2 regions of the Brevibacillus sp. DP1.3A genome follow, and region 2 is predicted to be linked to the other one. Evidence: riboswitches for the same ligand, from Rfam matches in the RefSeq annotation. Region 2 holds a riboswitch; the other holds the start of a gene.
The links. Region 2 has a riboswitch for lysine ahead of dapD (2,3,4,5-tetrahydropyridine-2,6-dicarboxylate N-acetyltransferase). Riboswitches for the same ligand answer to the same signal wherever they lie in the genome.
Positions count from the first base shown of each region.

Region 1: linked by a shared signal. The riboswitch ahead of HP399_RS25370 (amino acid permease) and the one ahead of dapD (2,3,4,5-tetrahydropyridine-2,6-dicarboxylate N-acetyltransferase) in region 2 are both predicted to bind lysine.

Region 1 is NZ_CP085876.1:5,531,248-5,537,580, forward strand. It holds gene HP399_RS25350 (hypothetical protein) at 1-29, shown strand, start outside; gene HP399_RS25355 (alpha/beta fold hydrolase) at 7-759, opposite strand; gene HP399_RS25360 (CGNR zinc finger domain-containing protein) at 865-1,422, opposite strand; gene HP399_RS25365 (DinB family protein) at 1,591-2,085, shown strand; lysine riboswitch at 2,170-2,355, shown strand; gene HP399_RS25370 (amino acid permease) at 2,469-3,917, shown strand; gene HP399_RS25375 (hypothetical protein) at 4,136-4,999, shown strand; gene HP399_RS25380 (hypothetical protein) at 5,151-5,342, shown strand; gene HP399_RS25385 (hypothetical protein) at 5,335-5,481, shown strand; gene HP399_RS25390 (TolC family protein) at 5,699-6,333, shown strand, end outside.
Region 2 is NZ_CP085876.1:2,463,728-2,476,930, reverse strand. It holds gene HP399_RS11380 (beta/alpha barrel domain-containing protein) at 1-531, shown strand, start outside; gene HP399_RS11375 (hypothetical protein) at 601-2,499, opposite strand; gene HP399_RS11370 (GapA-binding peptide SR1P) at 2,607-2,732, opposite strand; gene HP399_RS11365 (alpha/beta hydrolase) at 2,851-3,648, opposite strand; gene HP399_RS11360 (DUF3055 domain-containing protein) at 3,757-4,056, opposite strand; gene HP399_RS11355 (MarR family winged helix-turn-helix transcriptional regulator) at 4,135-4,683, opposite strand; gene HP399_RS11350 (DUF1885 family protein) at 4,864-5,292, shown strand; gene HP399_RS11345 (DUF4912 domain-containing protein) at 5,889-6,251, opposite strand; gene HP399_RS11340 (hypothetical protein) at 6,364-6,963, opposite strand; gene HP399_RS11335 (N-acetyldiaminopimelate deacetylase) at 7,237-8,370, opposite strand; gene HP399_RS11330 (aspartate aminotransferase family protein) at 8,374-9,588, opposite strand; gene dapD (2,3,4,5-tetrahydropyridine-2,6-dicarboxylate N-acetyltransferase) at 9,603-10,313, opposite strand; lysine riboswitch at 10,405-10,594, opposite strand; gene HP399_RS11320 (flavodoxin) at 10,735-11,175, shown strand; gene HP399_RS11315 (GNAT family N-acetyltransferase) at 11,244-11,792, shown strand; gene HP399_RS11310 (EcsC family protein) at 11,767-12,621, opposite strand; gene HP399_RS11305 (hypothetical protein) at 12,635-12,829, opposite strand; gene HP399_RS11300 (hypothetical protein) at 12,890-13,203, opposite strand, start outside.

The sequences.
Region 1 (6,333 bases), 3.1 Mb from region 2:
CTGGTATTATTCCACGTTCATCATCGTAACCTCATTAAGCAGCCAATCCTTGATTGCTGCCACTGTTTGCTGCCACTGCTCCTGCGGGGTAATGGCAGCAGGCTGGTCGCCCTCCTGCGATCCATAGCTTCCGAACTGGGAGTGATTCCCCCCTTCTATGGACATGTACACAGTACGATCGGGCAAATATTGCTTGCTCTCCATAAACCTTTCCATATTGATCACTCCATCGCGAGACCCGAGCAAAGACAGCACAGGCAAATTCACCTTCTTCAAGTTCCCCTGACTATTCGGATACGCTCCCAGTAAAAACACGCCGTTGATTCGGTCCGGGTGGTTTGCTGCGAATTGAGCTGCCATAGTACCACCAAGCGAATGTCCTCCGATGACAAACGTTTTATTCGGGTACGCCTTCAATACTTGTGTGGCTCGCGTCATATCACTTACAGCCAAATTCAGCGGCATTCGTGCGAGAAAAACATGGTAGCCGGAGCCTGCCAAAGCACGGGCAATCGGTGCATAGCTCTCCGGTTTGACAAGTGCTCCCGGATATAAGATGAGTCCCGGTTCGCGTGACTCCCCGCCTTGGAAAATAATCCAGTCATTCGTATCCATGACCGTAATCCCCTCACCGCCTTGCATGGCCGTTAACGCTGCCTGATCGGGCTGATATGGCTGCAAATACCATATAGCCAGACAAATCGCCCCAAGTGTCACCAATACGAGTGCCTGAAACCATTTTTTGCGCGCTTGACTCATCCTACCCACCTCGTTTCCGTTCCCATGTATATGCTACTTATTATGTCTCAAACATAGAAAAAACCGTCAGAGACAAAATCCCGACGGTCTTTGGTTAAGGCTCCATTAACCTTTTTCCTTCTGCCGCTCACGAAAACGGCGCACCTTCATCAGGTTTCCGCACATTTTGTCATCACACCAGCGGCGCACCCGGTTGCGGCTTTCATCATAAAACACCCAGCGGCAATCCTCGTTGTCACATATTTTGATTCGCTCCAGATGCTGTGGGGCAAGCAACTCCGCGAAAGAAGCTGCAATTTGTGCCATGACGAGTGACCATCCCTCTGCTTGGCTGGATTGCTTTTGCCTGTAGCCGCCCTCCTCATCTACATACAACACCTGCGTATGAAAAGGAGCGAGAGCCAACACTTTGTTCAATTCCACAAGGTCCTCCTCTTGGAATCGGTCTCCACGGATTACGGCCTCTAGCATACGTCTCAAACGCTCCCGCAATTGCAAAAGAGACGCGGCACACGCCTCATTCATCGGCAGCGGTGCGGTTAGCTTGTATGTCTGCAAAAAGGATGACAGCCATTCCTCTTTCTCCAGACGATTTTCCCCACGACCAGAACCGCGCCAATCCCGCCAATCACTATTTAAAAAATCGATACAAAGCCAGTCCATGTCATCAACTCTCCTGACGAAACCCTTCATTTTTCTCTCTTGTATGACCATACAGGATATGGTAGTCTTTATTTGTAACTATCGTAATTGAATTAACTGGTTACACAATCATTTCTTACAGCTATTATAGCGTTTCATCAATCTGTTTCACAGACGAGGAGGAAGCGTATGAATCGGAAGGAATTGCTTTTGCACGGTTGGGAATGTGCCTATGACAAGGAAGACTGGTATCCACCCTTAAAAGAAGCGCTTGCCGGAGTATCAGTAGCGGAGGCATGCTGGCGCCCTGTGGGAGAAGCAGCCAACACAATCTGGGAAAACGTCAGCCACCTGCTTTATTACAAAGAACGCCTGTTGCATCGTCTTTTGGGCACCGAATTTCCTGGCTCCGCTGTGACGAACGATGATACCTTCACCCCATCCGGTGGTCCAGATGACGAAGACGCTTGGCAAGCTACCCTCTTGCGAATGGAAAGCGTCCATCACCACATTCATGAAAAGCTTTCCTTGCTGACGGATGAAGAGTTAAACCAGATGGCTACCTATAAACCCATTTACCAGGCCGTAATGAGTCTTGTCTTGCATGATGCGTTTCATACGGGACAAATCGTCCAAATTCGCAAGCTGCAAGGCTCCTGGCCTGCCAGACGTTCATTTGAATAACAAAATTTCACATTGATTAATCCCGAACAATCCTTTATAGTTGTTAAATCACATAATTTCATACATGTTATCCTCATCTTTCACGGTGGGGATAGAGGTCGCGGCTTTTATATCATCCTGTACGAGATTCAGAGAAAATCAATGACTCCAGGTAAGGAAAATCCGCCGAAGCTCATATCGCGTCTCTGTGCGATTGGGTTGGGGCTGTACTCGAAAGAGGCAGAACTGTCACGTTTGCATGCCAAGCAAACGTGGTGAGCTATCTTCAGTGAAGGCTTGGTGGGGATTGGATGATACCGCCCTATGCCATTTTTTTGGCTATGGCGGTTTTTTAATTTCCGACCTTCCTTCTCAAAAATCAAGAAAGGTCGTGCAAGCAGCTTATGTCACAAAATCAATTGCAACGTGGTTTAAAAGCCCGACACCTGACGATGATCGCCATCGGCGGCTCGATTGGGACGGGATTGTTTCTCGCGAGTGGAGGCTCGATCCATTCCGCTGGACCTGGTGGAGCTTTAGTCGCCTATCTCGCCATTAGTATCATGGTTTACTTTTTAATGACCAGCTTGGGGGAAATGGCGGCCTTCATGCCTGTTTCCGGTTCGTTTTCGACGTATGCCACACGGTTCGTCGATCCATCTCTCGGCTTTGCTCTCGGCTGGAACTACTGGTACAACTGGGCGATTACCATTGCCGTCGAGCTGTCAGCTTCGGCACTTATTATGAAATATTGGTTCCCGGATACCCCAGCGATATTGTGGAGCGCTTTGTTCCTCGGATTGCTGTTTGCCTTGAATCTCCTGTCTGTGAAAGCCTATGGAGAATCAGAATATTGGTTCGCCTTGATTAAAGTAATAACGGTCATCATCTTTATTATTGTGGGTGTGTTGATGATTTTTGGCATTATGGGCGGTCAAGCAGTCGGCTTCCAAAACTTCACCAAAGGCGACGCGCCATTCAATGGCGGCTTCATGGCCCTGCTCGGTGTCTTTATGATTGCCGGATTCTCTTTCCAAGGGACAGAGCTCGTTGGTGTCGCAGCTGGGGAGAGCGAAGACCCTGCCCGCAACATTCCGAAGGCCATCCGTCAAATTTTTTGGCGCATCTTGCTTTTCTACATCCTCGCTATTTTGATCATCGGGTTGTTGGTTCCATACGATAATCCAAATCTGATCAGTGGCGACCTTACGGATATTGCGATCAGTCCGTTTACGATTGTATTTGAAAATGCCGGATTTGCTTTTGCAGCATCTGTCATGAATGCCGTTATTCTCACGTCTGTATTGTCTGCTGGTAACTCTGGTATGTACGCCTCTACACGCATGCTATGGAACTTGGCGAAAGAAGGAAACGCACCAAAATGGTTCGCGAAAGTAACAAGTAACGGCGTACCGATCAATGCCTTGATCTTGACTGCGCTCATTGGCGCCCTTGCTTTTCTGTCCTCTCTGTTTGGGGAAGGCGAAGTGTATGTATGGCTTTTGAATGCTTCCGGTATGTCAGGCTTCATCGCTTGGCTGGGAATTGCCATTAGTCACTATCGTTTCCGCAAAGCGTTTATCGCTCAGGGTCGTGACTTAAGCGAATTGCCTTATCGGGCAAAATGGTTCCCGTTTGGACCGATTTTTGCCTTCATCATTTGCTGTATCGTTATTTTGGGGCAAAACTACTCCGCATTCGTGGGTGGAATGATTGACTGGTATGGCGTCCTGGTCTCTTACATTGGCCTGCCACTCTTCTTAATCATTTGGCTCGCTTATAAAATCACCAAAAAGACCAAGCTCGTCCCGCTTGAACAAGTAGACTTCAGCATGGATGAATACACGAAGTAATCGAAGAAAAAAATACGGACTTCCGTTATCTGAACGGGAGTCCTTTTTCATCTTTGCCAGCATATTAAAAATGGACCAAAAACAGCCGATAGTATAGGCAAGAAGCAATTGAGATCCGTTTCCTTCCGTTCTCACAACTCATACCAGTCATCTGATAAAAGGTAACCAGATCTCCTGCCATCACGACTGAACATGAATCCATGTGAGGAGAGTAGAACATGCAAATCCAATCGAATACCCGCTACCTACCCCCCCAGCTTCCAACTAACCAACCTGCACCCAAAATGGTGACAGGAACTAGTCTGGGATTGCCCAAGCCCGATACTGTAGACCTTCGTTCACACAAGGCACGCGAGCTACCTGCTGATGCCATCGAACATCACAGCGTCCAATTTTTCTTTAGCACAGAGATTAATGAGCGTTTGGATAAAATTTTCGCAGATAAACCACCCGAGGCTCGCAAAGCCTTTGACCACATCCTGGAGCAAAATTTTTTCAACTCCCAATCCACCTACACGGATGAAGAAAGAACTGCTTTGGTAGAAGTCGGTTTAACCCAAGGTAAATATTTGGCAGACCAATACATGGGTGATGAAAAAAATGCTGCTGAATTTTTGGATACCCTCCAGCTGCTTGCTGGAGTCGCCAAAACACGAAAGGTTGACCCTGCAACTGGCAGTGCCAGCTACGTAGAGCTTCCGCAAAAACCACATGGGGCGCCGAACGACTATGTTAATCCGTCCACGCTGATGGAGCGGTATGACCCAGAAGCCTACAAAAAAATGCAAGCGGCCACAACCAATCAAACAGAGAAAGTAAGCACGCTGATTCAATTCGTCAAAAAGCTGCAACATCGTCCAGACTGGATCGCACAATACCGAAACGAACAAGCTACGCTTCTCTCCGATTTAAAAAATACAAAAATCGCTAACCACTTTGAGAATGTAAATACAAAGGACGCCACTGAATTTGTTCGTCAAATGACTACACTCACTGAAAATACTTCCTTTTCTACCTTCACACCATTGCTACAAACGAATCTTGCCTCTTTTATGAAGATCCTAGCCAAGAAAACGAGTTAACTGCACAAAGATGATCGCCACAGCCTCCGCCCGAACTTTTCCTGGGACTGGGGCTGTTTTTTCGTGTGTAGTACCAGTCTCTTTCCTTTTCCAGTTAAGGAAATTGGCAGGCAGATGGTGGACATACTAACCCGTAAAGGAGGAGACGAACATGGATGACACTCGCGAAAACGACCTGCCTGATTTCAAACAACTGGATGACAGACTAATCGCTCAACCTCCGAATAGCCCAATAATCGCAATCCGTACCAATCTAGACAAGGAACCAAATGACATCGACAATCCGTATGTGCAGCAAGACTCTACACCCACTGGGCAAAATAAGGGGGACGCAAATGACTGATCGCATCTCAAAGGAAAAGCCGGACATGGGTTATAACGGAAGCAATATGCATGGTTATTCCCTTACACCAAAGGAAGGGACATTGGACCAAACTGCAAAGACGGCTGCGGCAAAAAAAGAAAACAGGGACAAAGAATAGTTCTTTCCCATCACGAAGAACAAATCCCCTTTGGGGAAACAGGCAGATGCTCACTTTGCCTTTTTCCTGAAGGGGATTCCTTTTGGATTTCTGACCAAGAACATGATGAAAAAACATTTTCTTATTGACGAAATTCTATTGGAAATATATACTTTTCATGGATTTGATAATGAGAATCGTTATCAAATTCTTGCATATATGATCAGGAGGTTGCCCCATGAAATCCAGGCTCTTCAAACACATTTACAGCACAACATTAGTCACTTCTCTCCTCACAGGTGGCGCCCATATGGCTCTGGCCGCACCACTCGTGGCCACTGCTGAACAGACGGATGTTTCCCTTTTGTCGCTAGATTTCGCAGTCGAACAGGCAATAAAGAACAGCGTTGATCTGGAGGTGCTTCGGCTTGATTTAGATATTACGAAGTACGAGACATCCATCACACTGAGAGAAAAAGAAGAAATCAAAAAAGCCGACATCATGACTCTGGCTGATGCAAAAAAGAAATTCGAAGACGCAGCCAAAGCGGTCAAAGAAGTAGTTGTCGATGAAGTCGCCCTGAATACGCAAAAAAACACCATACAATTGCAAGTGCAAAAAGCATTCTTCGAAGTCCAGTCATTAGACGCAAAAATCAAAGCGCAGAAGAAAAGCTTGCAAAGACAGTACTGGTTGGACTCCCAAGAAACAGAAGCTCATAAAAATCTTGCTGCCCTTGAAACCAGCTACAAACAAGCATTGGCCAAGCTCAACGATTTATTGAATGAAAAAGCGGACAGACAATGGAAAATGACCGCTACTGATCTGACCCAGCATGAGCTACTTTCCCTGGAGCAATTGCAAGCAAAAGC
Region 2 (13,203 bases):
TTGTTCCCCATGTTTTTGCTCGCTTTACGGACACCAGCAAAGGTTCATTTGACTCGCCTACCTCCTCAGCTTCACAACGATCGGGATTGGCGAATGGCTCTATGGGGACAATTGCTCTTTGTCATCATCGGATTTGGTTTGACAGGGGCTGGTATCATCATTTCGATCATCGGCGTCACAGGTGTCTTCGTTCCTTCCGATCTCGTCTTTCTCTGTGTGTCTACAGATACCTTGCAGTCTTACAATGAACGATTAATTCCGGTCATTGCTCATGACCGTGCCGGCTTTGGTGGGGCATTAGTTTCGAATGGCCTGGCCGTCTTGCTGATTAGCCTTTGGGGTATCAGGCGAGGAGAAGCGTGGATTTGGTGGACATTGTTTTTAGCAGGCATTCCAGGCTTTGTTTCTGGCATAGGCATACATTTTACTGTTGGCTATGTCGATTTTATTCATCTCTTGCCCGCTTATGTCGCAGTCATTTTCTTTCTCGTAGCACTCTTACTGTTGAAGCCGTATTTATGCCGGACATAAAAGAAAACAGACGAAAGAAATTCTTTCGTCTGTTTTTCTCATATGGAGCCTGACTCTATTTATTCAGAATCAGTCCTCGTCTTTTTCATCATCGTCGTCTTCGTCATCATCACCCGGAGCGAAAGCCAACGTGTAAACGTAAGGATCTTTGTCGCGATCATCTACCCAGACAATGCGATTTCCACCCATGCGCGGGCTTTCCACTTCCGCTTCATCATCCCACTCGATATCGCTAAATGACCCCTCTTCGAAATCATACAGCTCAAAGTAGAACTGTTTACCTTTCCCGGACAGACGATTGTCTTCAAACAAAATCATATTTCGTGAAGCCTGTGGATTTTTCTGGTCGCCTTCCGTATAGCGTAACAGCGGATTTACTTTTTGACGGTCGATGTTGTAATAATACAAATCCCAACCTGTTTTGGAATTGCCAGTATCTTCGCTCCAAACCACGAAATCATCGCCAATCTCTGCTTTCTCTACTTTTACGTTTTTACGAATTTCTCTTTCTCTATCTTCCTCGATATCGTAGAGAACGATCGTTGCATTCTTTTTGCCTTCTTCGACTACCCAGGTTGCATAGTCCTGATAAATATCAACGCTTAACGGTTCACTTTTCAACCTTGTTACCTCAGTATGTTTTCCAGTGGACAGATTTGTGATGATCACTTCTGCTCTACGATCGACATTGACCCACAATAGGCGCTCTCCGTCGATTTCATAGAACTTCTCACTCGGCTTTTGATCATCATCTTCGTTTGTAATCTGCGTTTGTACGCCTTTGCGAATATCGTAGGAGAAGAGTGCGTCTTCCCGCTGATCATACCAAACAACAAAACGAGAACTTACGACAGGTCGAGCTGCATCGTGATCTGGGTCACTGATGGCTTTGCTCGTTCCTTTTACCATATCGTAAAGAACGATGGAATTGTTATTCTTAGACTTTGATGCATAAGCGACATAACGATCGTGACCACTTGGATTAATAGGATCGCCACCTACACTCCCCAGCGGAACTTGCTTTTTCTCGTCCAGATCATACAGGTGAAGCTGGAGCCTTTTATTACTGTCCTTTTTGGCATACATAACATAGTCGCCATAAATTTTCGGCCCTACATTTCCATAAAGGTTGGAGTCAAGTTTCTTTTTGGACGATTTATCGACGGTACGATACATCAGATTATTATCTTCAGCATACACATAATCGTCTTTGTACATATGTACAAATTCTTTGTCACTCGAACCGTTCGTCAATTCTTTATTTCTGCCATTACTGATGGTATGCACGTAGATTTGATTATAGGAGCGATTCTCGTACAAAATTTTATTCGAGGAAAGAGTAGGACGCCCTTGATCGCCTTTTTGGACGACTGCTGCCTTTTCTTCTCTCTTCTTGATATCGTAATAGTAAACATCGCTGTTGCCATCACGATCATCTTCCCATGCGACATATGCATCGCTTACCACTGGGTTGCTTGCTTTTCCACTCGCAGATACGACCTCTGTATCTCCTGTAGAAATTTTGTACAGATACACATCCCCGTTATCTGTCCAGACAACGTTTTTATCTCCTATCTCCACTCCATCGACAGAAGCTGACCCGTCAGACAACCGGGTTTCTTTTTTCTTTGCGATGTCATACAAGTAGACGTCTGAACCTCCGTCACGGGAATCGATCCACACGACGTACTCACCATCGACTTTTGGATTCGTCTTTTCAGATTCCTTTTCGCCAATTTGAGTTTGCGTACCTTTATCAAGATTGTAAAGGGTTACGGTTTCTTCCCCTTCAACCATCCACACGGCATATTTTTTGGAAATGTCATATCCGGCTCCGGAAATTTCAGGCTTGCTTGCATCGATTTTTTCTTCATCACCAATACTGTAGGCAAGCGCCGGTGTCCCGCTCCACAGAGATGTGACCAAAAGTGCAGCGGCCAGCATTCCCTGCATCGGTTTTCGCTTCATGAAACAATTCCTCCTTTTACAACGATTTTCACACTTCTCCATTATCCTCCATCCGGAAAAGGTTGTCAAAAAAAACAGGCCTCAACATAGGCCTGTTGACTATTTTATTATTCTTTTTCCTGTCTTTCACCAGGTCGGCAGTCACAGTTGCACACCGCATAAAGCGTTTTCACTGAATTACATTCAAAATGCTCGATGATGGTTCCGCAAGTCTGACATACGATAGTTCCCATCTATGTCCCCTCCGCATTCAATTGATTCACATATTACTACAAATGTTATGTTACATTCATCTTAATATGCCACTTCATTCGGAGTCAAGATGCATTTGTTGATAATTAGTATGTCACATTAATGCGGAATATTGTCATTCAACCAGTTCACGATTTTTTGCACGACTTCTTCCTTTTCAGGCTCATTCAAAATTTCGTGCCGCAAGCCCGCGAAACGTTCAAACATTTGTCCATCTGGAAGGCCCGCTGTAAACTGCTCCACTGCATCCGCATCAACCAATGTATCAGCACCAGCCTGCAAAACAAGGACAGGATGCTTGATCCGATTTCTTTCCTCCCACGCCTTTTCCATAGAGCGGTTCAATTCCGTGAACCATCTGACACTTACCTTGGAATAATTGAGCGGATCGTTCTGATAAGCAGCCTGAACAGCTTCGTCACGCGATACCATGTCGGGAGTAATTCCATTAGGCATGACAAGTGTTGGCCAGACCTGATCGAGAAACTGTGCCAATTGCTCTTTCCACGCCGGTACAGTCAGTTTCAGTTTTATGCATGGAGATGTGAGAATTAAGCCAGCCAACTCTTTACTCCGCTCATCCGTCTGAATAAAGCGGGTCGCAATGAGCCCCCCCAAACTATGCCCCATTAAAAATACCGGCTTCTCTCCTGACGCATCAGCAAGAGCGATACTCGTCCAATCACGTACACGGGACAAATAGTCTTCGAATGATTGAATATGTCCCCGTCTCCCAGGAGAGCGCCCCCATCCGGGCAAGTCTTCTGCATATACGTCCCAGCCTGCCTGATTGAAATAAGCCGCTACATGCTCATAGCGCCCATGATGTTCTCCCGTTCCATGGACGAGAACAATCGCTCCCCGAGACTCTTTGGCCGACCATTTATGTACACCCATTCTCCCTGTTCCTCCTACTGCTTGATTTCTTTCGATTATACTAAAAAACGGAAGACCGTATTTTACAGAAAAACCAAAACGAGCAGAAGATAAACTTCTGCTCGTTAGCTAATACTGATTTTCTTCAAATGGAATGGATGGTAAATGTTCCTGGAAAAACTCAGCAAGTGCGACTGCCTCGTTCTCTGAATCCAGCCTGAAAATTTTTTGCAGGTATCCTGGATTCACCGCATCTTCAGAACTGAGAAGAGTCGATTGCCCTGTCTGCATACAGATCACCAACGGCTTCCCATAAAACTTGTGTGTAAATACCATGCCAAAGTCGTAGCGTGTTCCCTCTGAAATAAATCCAAGGAAACGTACATTAGCATTCTCCGAAACGTCGTATAAGTGGTCGTAGTGCTCCATCAGCAATCCCTCCTCAACAGTATTTTGGCCTCCGAATTTCGTAAAATATTCGGATTATTCACTAGTATAAGCGAAAAATCACGTTTTTGCCACCCAAACAGCATCATTTACCAGACGCGTTGGGTTAATGACCCTGTCTTCCCCTTCTTGAATCCATCTCACTTTTTCTGCACCATGCAACGATTGCGCGACAAAGGAGAGACATTCAAAGAACAGTTCAACTACTGCTGTACTGTATCGTTCCTCCATTTTCTCCAATGCATACGTCAATCTAAAAATATCTGGTACACTTCTTCGACTGGCTTCCAATACTTCTTTTCCTTTTTCAGTGGGGTATACGTGAACTACACGCCCATCCAACTCCGACTTTTCGATAGTCACCATGCCTTTCTCCATTAATTTCTTGATATGAATGACAATCGATGAGGGATGCCAGAAGGTCCAATCTGCAATTTGCGTGACGCGTACACCTTCATAACAGTAGATGATCCAGAGAATGTTTAACTGTACGGAGGAATCCAATTCGGCTTCCTTCGCTGCCCGCTCCCAGTCTTCTTTGTTCACCACATCGATGGCGCGCATGGTGTTTAAAGCTTCGAATACGTGTCTAATTGAGGCCTCCTGCATGCGTATATTCCTCCATGATCCTTTATCGTTCATCTAACGGCATATAAATATGATATATATTTTACACTTTTCAGAAAAAACGCGCAATTGTTTTCGGTCGCCAACTGCCTCATTGCCAAAGAGTGGAAGACAATGCTACACTTAACGCACAGAATACCGGTACTAGGAGTGAGTGCAGTCGTGAAACTTCAATCGGCCTACATCTATTTCGTTGATGGTTCTACCGCAGCATCTGTAAGTATTGACGACGTGAAAGCCAAGTTTACTCGATACGTTGACATGACCTCAAAAACAGGAAAGCAGTTGGGCTGGACCTATGCTGACGCCGCTTTCCCTTACACCCTAGAAGAACGCCCTGAAGGAAAAGACTCGTGGTTCCTTCTCAAAGGAAAAGATCCAAACATGTATAAAGCTATCGTTGTTGGAGTCGGTAGCAAAAATGAAAACGGTTCCGAAAAGCACTACATACAAGTGTCCCTCCCTGAATCGGCCACACATGGCGATAAAAACAAGGCGAATGAGTACTGTCGATACTTGGCACGCGATTTTAAAGCAGAGCTCCATCTCTTCAACAAGCGCATTCAATACTTCCAACCTCGAAAGCCATAAAGAAAAACGTAAAAACAGTCGAGCAATATCGACTGTTTTTTCATGTTCAGACCTATTCCCCCTGACCTCTTTTTTTCATACGAATAAAAAAGAGTAGAAAGGGGTGTGCTTATGAAAATTACCAGCAATCCATGGAAGACCATGCCCAGTTTTTACGTAAGCCCGCATATAAAAACGTGCTGGCAGCCACTACTTCCGCACAAGCCGCATAGGCTTTAGAAGAGGCCAGCTACGCTACCGATCCTGCGTACGCTGAAAAGCTGACGCGCCTCATTCAGACGCACAACTTGTCTCAGTACGATCCATTTGCCTCAGAAGAGTCACAAGCGTTTCCTCCCTGGAAATTGGAGCTGGGCAATCGAGCGTTACAGGAGGCCTTGCTAACCTCGCCTGAATGGCTAAATAAGTTAGACGAACCAATGCCAGTATGGGCTGTTTTAGCGGTTGCCCTGCGACTACTGGACAAACAGCGAGAGAAGCCATGAGTCATAAATAAAAATCAAAAGCCCCATTGCCACAAGCAAATCTCGTGGATAATGGGGCTGTTCCGTATAAAAATGCAGTTGCCTCAGTCGTACGTTGCTTGAGCACGTTGATCAAATCATTTGAGACCTGGACAGCGAATAAAACCTTCCGTCCACCATCCGAATCCCCAGATCAACGCAATATTCCAATCCTTGCGTCACTCCGTACAAAATCCATTCGGAAGAACGGTGGTTGATATCAAAATCAGTGTAAAGGTCAGTGCCATCATTTCGGATCTCTTTGCGGTACGTCACATCAAAAAGGCGTAGGACAAAAGGTAGTTCAGCAAACGGAATAGCAAACTTTCGCTCTATTTCTTGCTCGAACTCCTTCGTCATGCTCCACTCTGCCTGAATGGATTGCTCATCTTTCCAGGCAATGCGTATACTCGGGCCTTCTACATCCGTGGACGATCGCGGGGGATTTGTCTCCATTCGCTCCCATCGTTCCTTTCTTTCATGTACTTGCTATCACCAAGTATATTGGCTTTTCCGTATATTATAGCACGGGGACATGCAAAGTGGAAACGCATCCAAGCCATAATTTTTAACGCCCAACTGTAAATGTATTTTCCCCGACGGTTACATAAGAAGTGAATTTCTCGGATTTCATTTGAACTTGTACTTTATAAGTGCCGTATGCTTCGAGTTTCGTAGATACAAAAGGCTCAGAAAAATAGAAGCTGTTTGCATTTTGTGTGGAGTATTTCCACTCTTTCCCTTTGGACACTTCTTTTCCATCCGGTCCGACCAACACGAGTTGCATCCGCAAGTCTTTGGCTACAGGCGCGTCATCAACCTCTACGAACACGTTAAACGTACGAGGCACATTTTTGTCGCTGTATCCTTTGACAGGGTTGCTGAAAACAACATTTTTATTGCGGGTCTGCTGAATCCCTTCGACCACAATAATATTTACGTTTGGCTTAATCACTTGCAATTTGCCAGATTGCTGATCGTAATCGGCGAAACCACCGAGCTTGTTCACTATTGTTTCAACCGATTCGGCCTTGGATGCTGGCATTTCACTCGCTACGGTTTCCGCACCGAAAAATACGCGCATCGCACCCTCTCCCAGCGCAGTAGTGCTCCCCACCCCTGCTGCTACAGTCAACGCCAACAAGGCCGATAACCATGCTTTTTTCATGTCAATAATCCTCCTGTATGTGTGCGCGGCAGCGCTTGTTTTTCCGGAATTTCTTCTCTCTAGTTTATACGTTTGGAAAAGGAAATAGTTGTGCTGCCCTGATAAGTTTTTTCAACAATATCCACATTATCCACAAGCACAAAAACCTTAGGAAGAAAGACTTATGCACAGAGATGTTAGTAACTACTTCTTACTCTTGACCAGAATACGGTTGGGAATGACACAGAAAAAAGAGCGGCTATCCAGCCACTCTTTTTTTGCTCCTGACACCTGCTACTCCTGTTGCGAAAGCCATGTAAAATACCGGGAGACCAGTCGAATGGCCACCTCGATCGCGTCATCGTTCGGCTCAATTTTGGAATGGTGCAAGCCGTACGGCGTTTGCACCCCAAGCCAGAATAAAAAGCCGGGAATTTCTTTCAAAAAGTAACCGAAGTCTTCTCCAGTCATGGCTTCCTTGCAGGTGATGAGAGTTACATCTTCACATTGTTCCTGTACCCATTGCATGAAGTCTGTCGTTAGCTGCTCCTCGTTGTAAACCTGGCAGTAGCCAACTCCGTAGTCAATCGCTGCCCGGCAATCAAAGCCTATTTCCACTCCCTTTACGAGAGATTCAATGCGGCTCTTGACGAGTGCCATCGATTCCATTGAAAAGGTTCGGATGGTCCCTTCTAGCCTGGACTTCTCTGCGATGATGTTCTGCTTCGTCCCGCTCTCCAGCTTGCCAATCGTTACGACAGCTGAATCCAATGGATCCATATTGCGCGAAATAATCGATTGAAGCTGTGTCACAAGATGGCTTCCTGCAACCACCATGTCATTCGCCTGGTGCGGGAAGGCTGCATGCCCCCCTTTGCCAACCAAATCAATGTACAACTCAGAAGTGTTGGCAAACAAAATTCCTGGCTTCGTCGCAATATGGCCAACTGGATATTCTGGCGCGATATGCAAGGCAAAAATGTAGTCTGGTCGCCACCCTGCAAACTCTTCACTTTCCATCATCGGCTCAGCACCGCCAGGACCTTCTTCTGCCGGCTGAAAGAGGAACAGCAAATCATCTGCTATCGGATGCTCGGTAAAATGCGTCAGGAGGCCAAGAGCGATCGCCATATGCATGTCATGCCCGCATGCATGCATGTATCCTTCATGAATCGAGCGAAACGGATAGGACGTTTCCTCTACGATCGGCAGGCCATCCATATCCGTCCGCCAGGCAATTAATCGTTTAGGCTTTGTTCCTGCCAGCTTGACCAAAATGCCTGTCCGCCACGTTTTGATCTCGATTCGCTCTTGTGGAAGCTTTTTCAAATAATCGAGCAAGTATTGTTGCGTCTTCACTTCAGCGAAGCCTGGCTCCGGTATTTGGTGCAGGTCTCGGCGAATTTGTGTAAACAAGGAAGTCGTCATGCCCTACGCCTCCTTTTTCGTACCTGATCTTACTTTTAATTGCTCCTCAAACACGGCAAGGAAACGGTCCACATCGGCTTTTGTCAACGTCAGTGGCGGAAGCAGACGAACAATCGTTTTCTGCGTCACGTCAACGAGAATTCCTTCGTCAAGCAACGCTTGCTGCAAGTGGCTTACCTCTTCCGGAGTGGAAGAGAGCGGAATTCCAACCATCAAGCCTTTTCCGCGAAGGGATTGCAGCTGATCTGGAAGACGTGTTCGCAACGCTTCCAAGCCCGACCACAGGTATGCGATGACTTCTTCTACGTGAGCGATGAAGGCTGGATCAAGCAATTCATCCAACACGACATTCCCGAGAGCAGCAGACAGTGGTGATGGTGCGAACGTCGTTCCGTGATCCCCTGGTTTGAACTGGTTCATCAGCTTTGGACCAGCGATGACACCGCCGAGCGGAAGCCCTCCCCCTATGCCTTTGGCAAAAAGGATAAGGTCTGGCATTACGCCTGCATGCTCATAAGCAAACAGCTTTCCTGTTCTGCCCATTCCTGTCTGGATCTCGTCCATGACAAAGAGCATGCCTTCTTGTTCACAGATCGCAGCTACCTCTCGCAAGAATGCTTCCGTTAACGGCACGACACCACCGGAACCCAAGACTGGCTCCATGAGGACCGCAGCGGGCCTTGCTTCCTGGCAAATCGCTCGCAATCCTTCCGTGTCCTCCACATCCAGTTCATAAACAGGAAAAGCCGGCTGAGGAAAGTCTTGATAGACGTGAGCCTGCCTCGTCAAACGCACTGCTCCGAGTGTTCGCCCGTGAAAGCTGTTGCGTAAGACAACAATGCCTTCACGACCTGCTCCCTCGTTCTTCGTCCATTTGTGAATCAGCTTGATCGCAGTCTCTGTAGCCTCTGCACCAGAGTTGGTGAAAAACACTTTCCCACTAATGCTGTTCGCAACCAAACGCTCGGCCAAACGAATAGCCGGTGTGTTTAAAAATACATTGGATATATGCAAGAAGCGCTCTCCCTGCTCACGCAAAGCCTGTACAATGCGCGGATGAGAATGCCCCAGAACGTTTACAGCAAGGCCGGTAAACAAGTCGAGATAGCTCTTCCCGTTCGTATCGTACAAGTAATTTCCTTCGCCTTTTTCTATGGCAATCGGAAGTCTTTTGTAAGAGGAGACGATATATTGTTCATCGAGCGAACGCCAGTCCATGTGCACTCTCTCCCTTACAGCTGACGTAGCTCCTGCTTGATCTCTGTCTTGGAACGAGTTTTTTCATCGATTTGCTTGATCACACGTGCAGGCGTTCCCGCAACTACTACGTATGGAGGTACATCTTCAATCACGACAGCACCCGCTGCAACGACAGCACCTTTTCCTACGCGTACACCTTCCAGAATGACAGCATTTGCTCCGATGACAACATCGTCCTCGACAACAACTGGCTGTGCAGATGGCGGCTCGATAACGCCCGCGATAACCGATCCCGCGCCGATGTGGCAGTTTTTCCCGATGGTTCCACGTCCACCTACTACAACATTCATGTCGATCATCGTACCTTCACCGATGACTGCACCGATGTTAATGGAAGCACCCATCATGATGACCGCATTATTACCGATTGTCACTTGGTCACGGATAATTGCGCCTGGCTCAATACGCGCTTGAATCCCTTTTGTATCCAGCAATGGAATAGCGGAGTTGCGACGGTCGCTTTCTACCACATAATCTTCAATTTTGTCTGCGTTAGCCGCGAGCACTGGCTCAATCTCTTTCCACTCACCAAAAACAACACCAGTAGGACCAGTAATGAAAGCTTTGGAGCTCGCACCGAAGTCGATTCCCTCCAGGTTCCCTTTCACATATACCTTCACTGGTGTTTTCTTTTCGCTTTTTTGAATAAACGCGATAATTTCGTTAGCATCCATCATGTTCATAGTTACATCCTCCTCAAAATAACAGCATGGTAAATCAAAAAAAGCAATGAGTGCATTCGCTATCTCATTGCTTTTGATACTACATAAGCAAATCATAAATAGCGCTCCACAAAAAGACTTGAGGTCCCTTGTGACAGGATGTTCATTTTTCATGAGACACCCCAGCCTGTGCTACGTAGGGGCATAGCATAAGCTTCGGCGCTTTAGCCTTTCTTCCTTCTCCTGCCCCCTGGCAGATTGCGAAAAGACTTACTCTTCTTCGGCGCACCTCTATTTAGAGTATATTATTATAATTTTATTTAACTCTACCAAAATCAATGAAACGTGGCAATAAGAAAAAAGTTATTGACAACGATTCTCATTTTCATTAATTTTATTTGTGAGAATGATACTCATTATCTAATTGGAGGTTTTACGTTTTATGAGCATTTTGATGGTATACGCGAGCATGACAGGGAATACACAGGAAATTGCTGAAGCAATTGCAGAAGGTATTCGTTCAACTGGTGCTGAGCTGGAGATAAAAGAAGTGATGGATGCGAACGCAAAAGAACTCGAAGCTTACGACGGAATCTTGCTTGGTGCCTACACATGGGGTGATGGCGAATTGCCAGACGAATGCCTGGATTTTTATGAGGAAATGGACGATATTGACCTCAGCGGGAAAAAGGTAGTTGCTTTTGGCTCTTGCGACTCCGCTTACGAGCATGTCGGTGCAGCTGTTGATATTTTGCTGAAAAAGGCGAGCGAGCGTGGTGCGGAAACTCCTTTGGAAGGTTTGAAAATCGAGCTTTCTCCTACTGCAAAAGAAGTGGAAACTTGCAAAGCATTTGGGGTATCGTTTGCTGAATTGCTCGGCTAATTGATGTTTCCCAAATACTCTGGCACATGATATACTATCAATCCAACTTTTTAAGGAGGATTGATCTCATGTCACTACATACAGACGAGATTCTCTTACGGCCTCTCCAACAACAAGACGCAGCCGAGCTCCTAGAGCTTCGGCTGCGTAATCATGACTTTCTCCAACCATTTGAACCGATCCGCCCCGCTTCATTTCTGACCCTTCCAGGACAGCAAGAACAGATTTCGCAAGCACAGAATGATTTTGAACGTGGCACAGCCTATGCTTTCGGCGTATTCACACGAGAATCCGGAAAGATGATTGGACGTGTAGCGTTGTCGAATGTCGCACGCGGCGCGTGGCAAAATGCTACGATTGGCTACTTTATGGATCAGGAGTGCAATGGCAAAGGCTATACGACAGCAGCAGTAAATCTCGCCCTTCACTTTGCTTTAATGGATGCTGGGCTGCACAGGGTACAAGCTGCTGTTATGCCTCGCAATCAAGCTTCCATTCGCGTCTTGGAAAAAAACCGTTTTCGCCAAGAAGGACTGTCGTTACGCTATTTGCAAATTAACGGTGTATGGGAGGACCATCTCCTCTACGCTCTTACTGTTGAGGAGTGGTCTCAGTAATTTCCTCGCTCTTTTCGCTCTCACGTAGCCGCTCCAGGATGCGCCGTTTGCGGTACAGCATCATCCCCGCTTCGGCGACATCCTGGACGGTTGAGCGGTTCAAATACGCCCCAAACAAAATACCTGCAATGGGCACCATTTGAAATAACTTTTTCCACCCAAAGTTTTCAGTGTACGTTACCACGACTTCACGCCATCCCTGCAATTGCGCCATTACCTCTCTCTGCGCATTTGGATCATCAAAGCGGGAGAGCTCAGCGAGTATCGCTTTTTTCCCTACAATGTCTGATGAAGCAAACTGCAAGCATTTGACGACGAACAGCCGCTCCCTCTTCTCTTCAGGTCGATAACCATAGGCAAGAGCCATCTCTTGTAATACTTTTAGGGATGTCCCCATCAACAACGGGATATCGATCGCGAGGGTAAAAATCCCTCCGAAGCCAGTCGTGGCACCTTGTACCGTTGCAAAATTCGCACGTGAATCCTTTAGCTCCATTGCGACATCATTCATGATCGTAAGCGGTACAGCGGCAATCTCCTCTTTGCCAATAACAGACGTGCCCTGTCCCTCTACTCGTTTGCCAAACCGTTTGTAAATCGGTTCATCCTGCACCAAATAAGTTCCACCTGTCTCAAGAAAGGCTGCCATTTCATCTACGGCTTTTCCCAGCTTCTCTTGAACGAAAGCAGGCGTAATCCGATCTAATAGAACAAAAGGAAGTCTGCCAAGCTTTTCCCAGAACCACAAGTCGTTCTGGTCCTTCTCCCAAGCCTCCACTTCACGTAATGCCGTAACTAATGTCTCCCTAGACTCCCTCAAACCCAACAACCTCCCTGGCTGCTCATTCAGATTCTCCTCGCTTCCACTGACATTGGTTGCGCAAGATAGACTTGATGTAGTCCTGCAACTCTTCTGACGTGGCGTGAGAGACGAATTCTTTTTTATTTCTTACGATTCCCAGCTTCAAATGTTTCACTTGCTCTCCTTCGATTCGAAACCCGAACTTTTCCAAGATCGCCTTCTGCTCGTTTGTCACAGGACTTCCTCCCCTTGTAGTCGAAAACCCCCATGCCAAAATGCAAGGGGGTCTACCTACCTACTTCACTTCAATTGTAATCGTCAATGTTTCATTGCGCTCATTTACATCGGTTTTCTTCGTGTACTTTCTTTTGGAGTTGATAACCGTGCAGGTCTTGTTTGTGAGCGTATTCGTTACCTTGATCTTGTATTCTCCAGGCTTATCCATATCGATATACCTTTTCAAATTCAGTGATTCAAGCCCCTCGCCATCGTCGCCATCACCTTTGCTAGGCTTGATGCTAGCGATCTCTTCCTCCCCGGAAAAGATCTCGATCCGATTTTCTGAGGAAATGGTACCGTTACTGTGCTTCCGACTGGCACCAATACCGA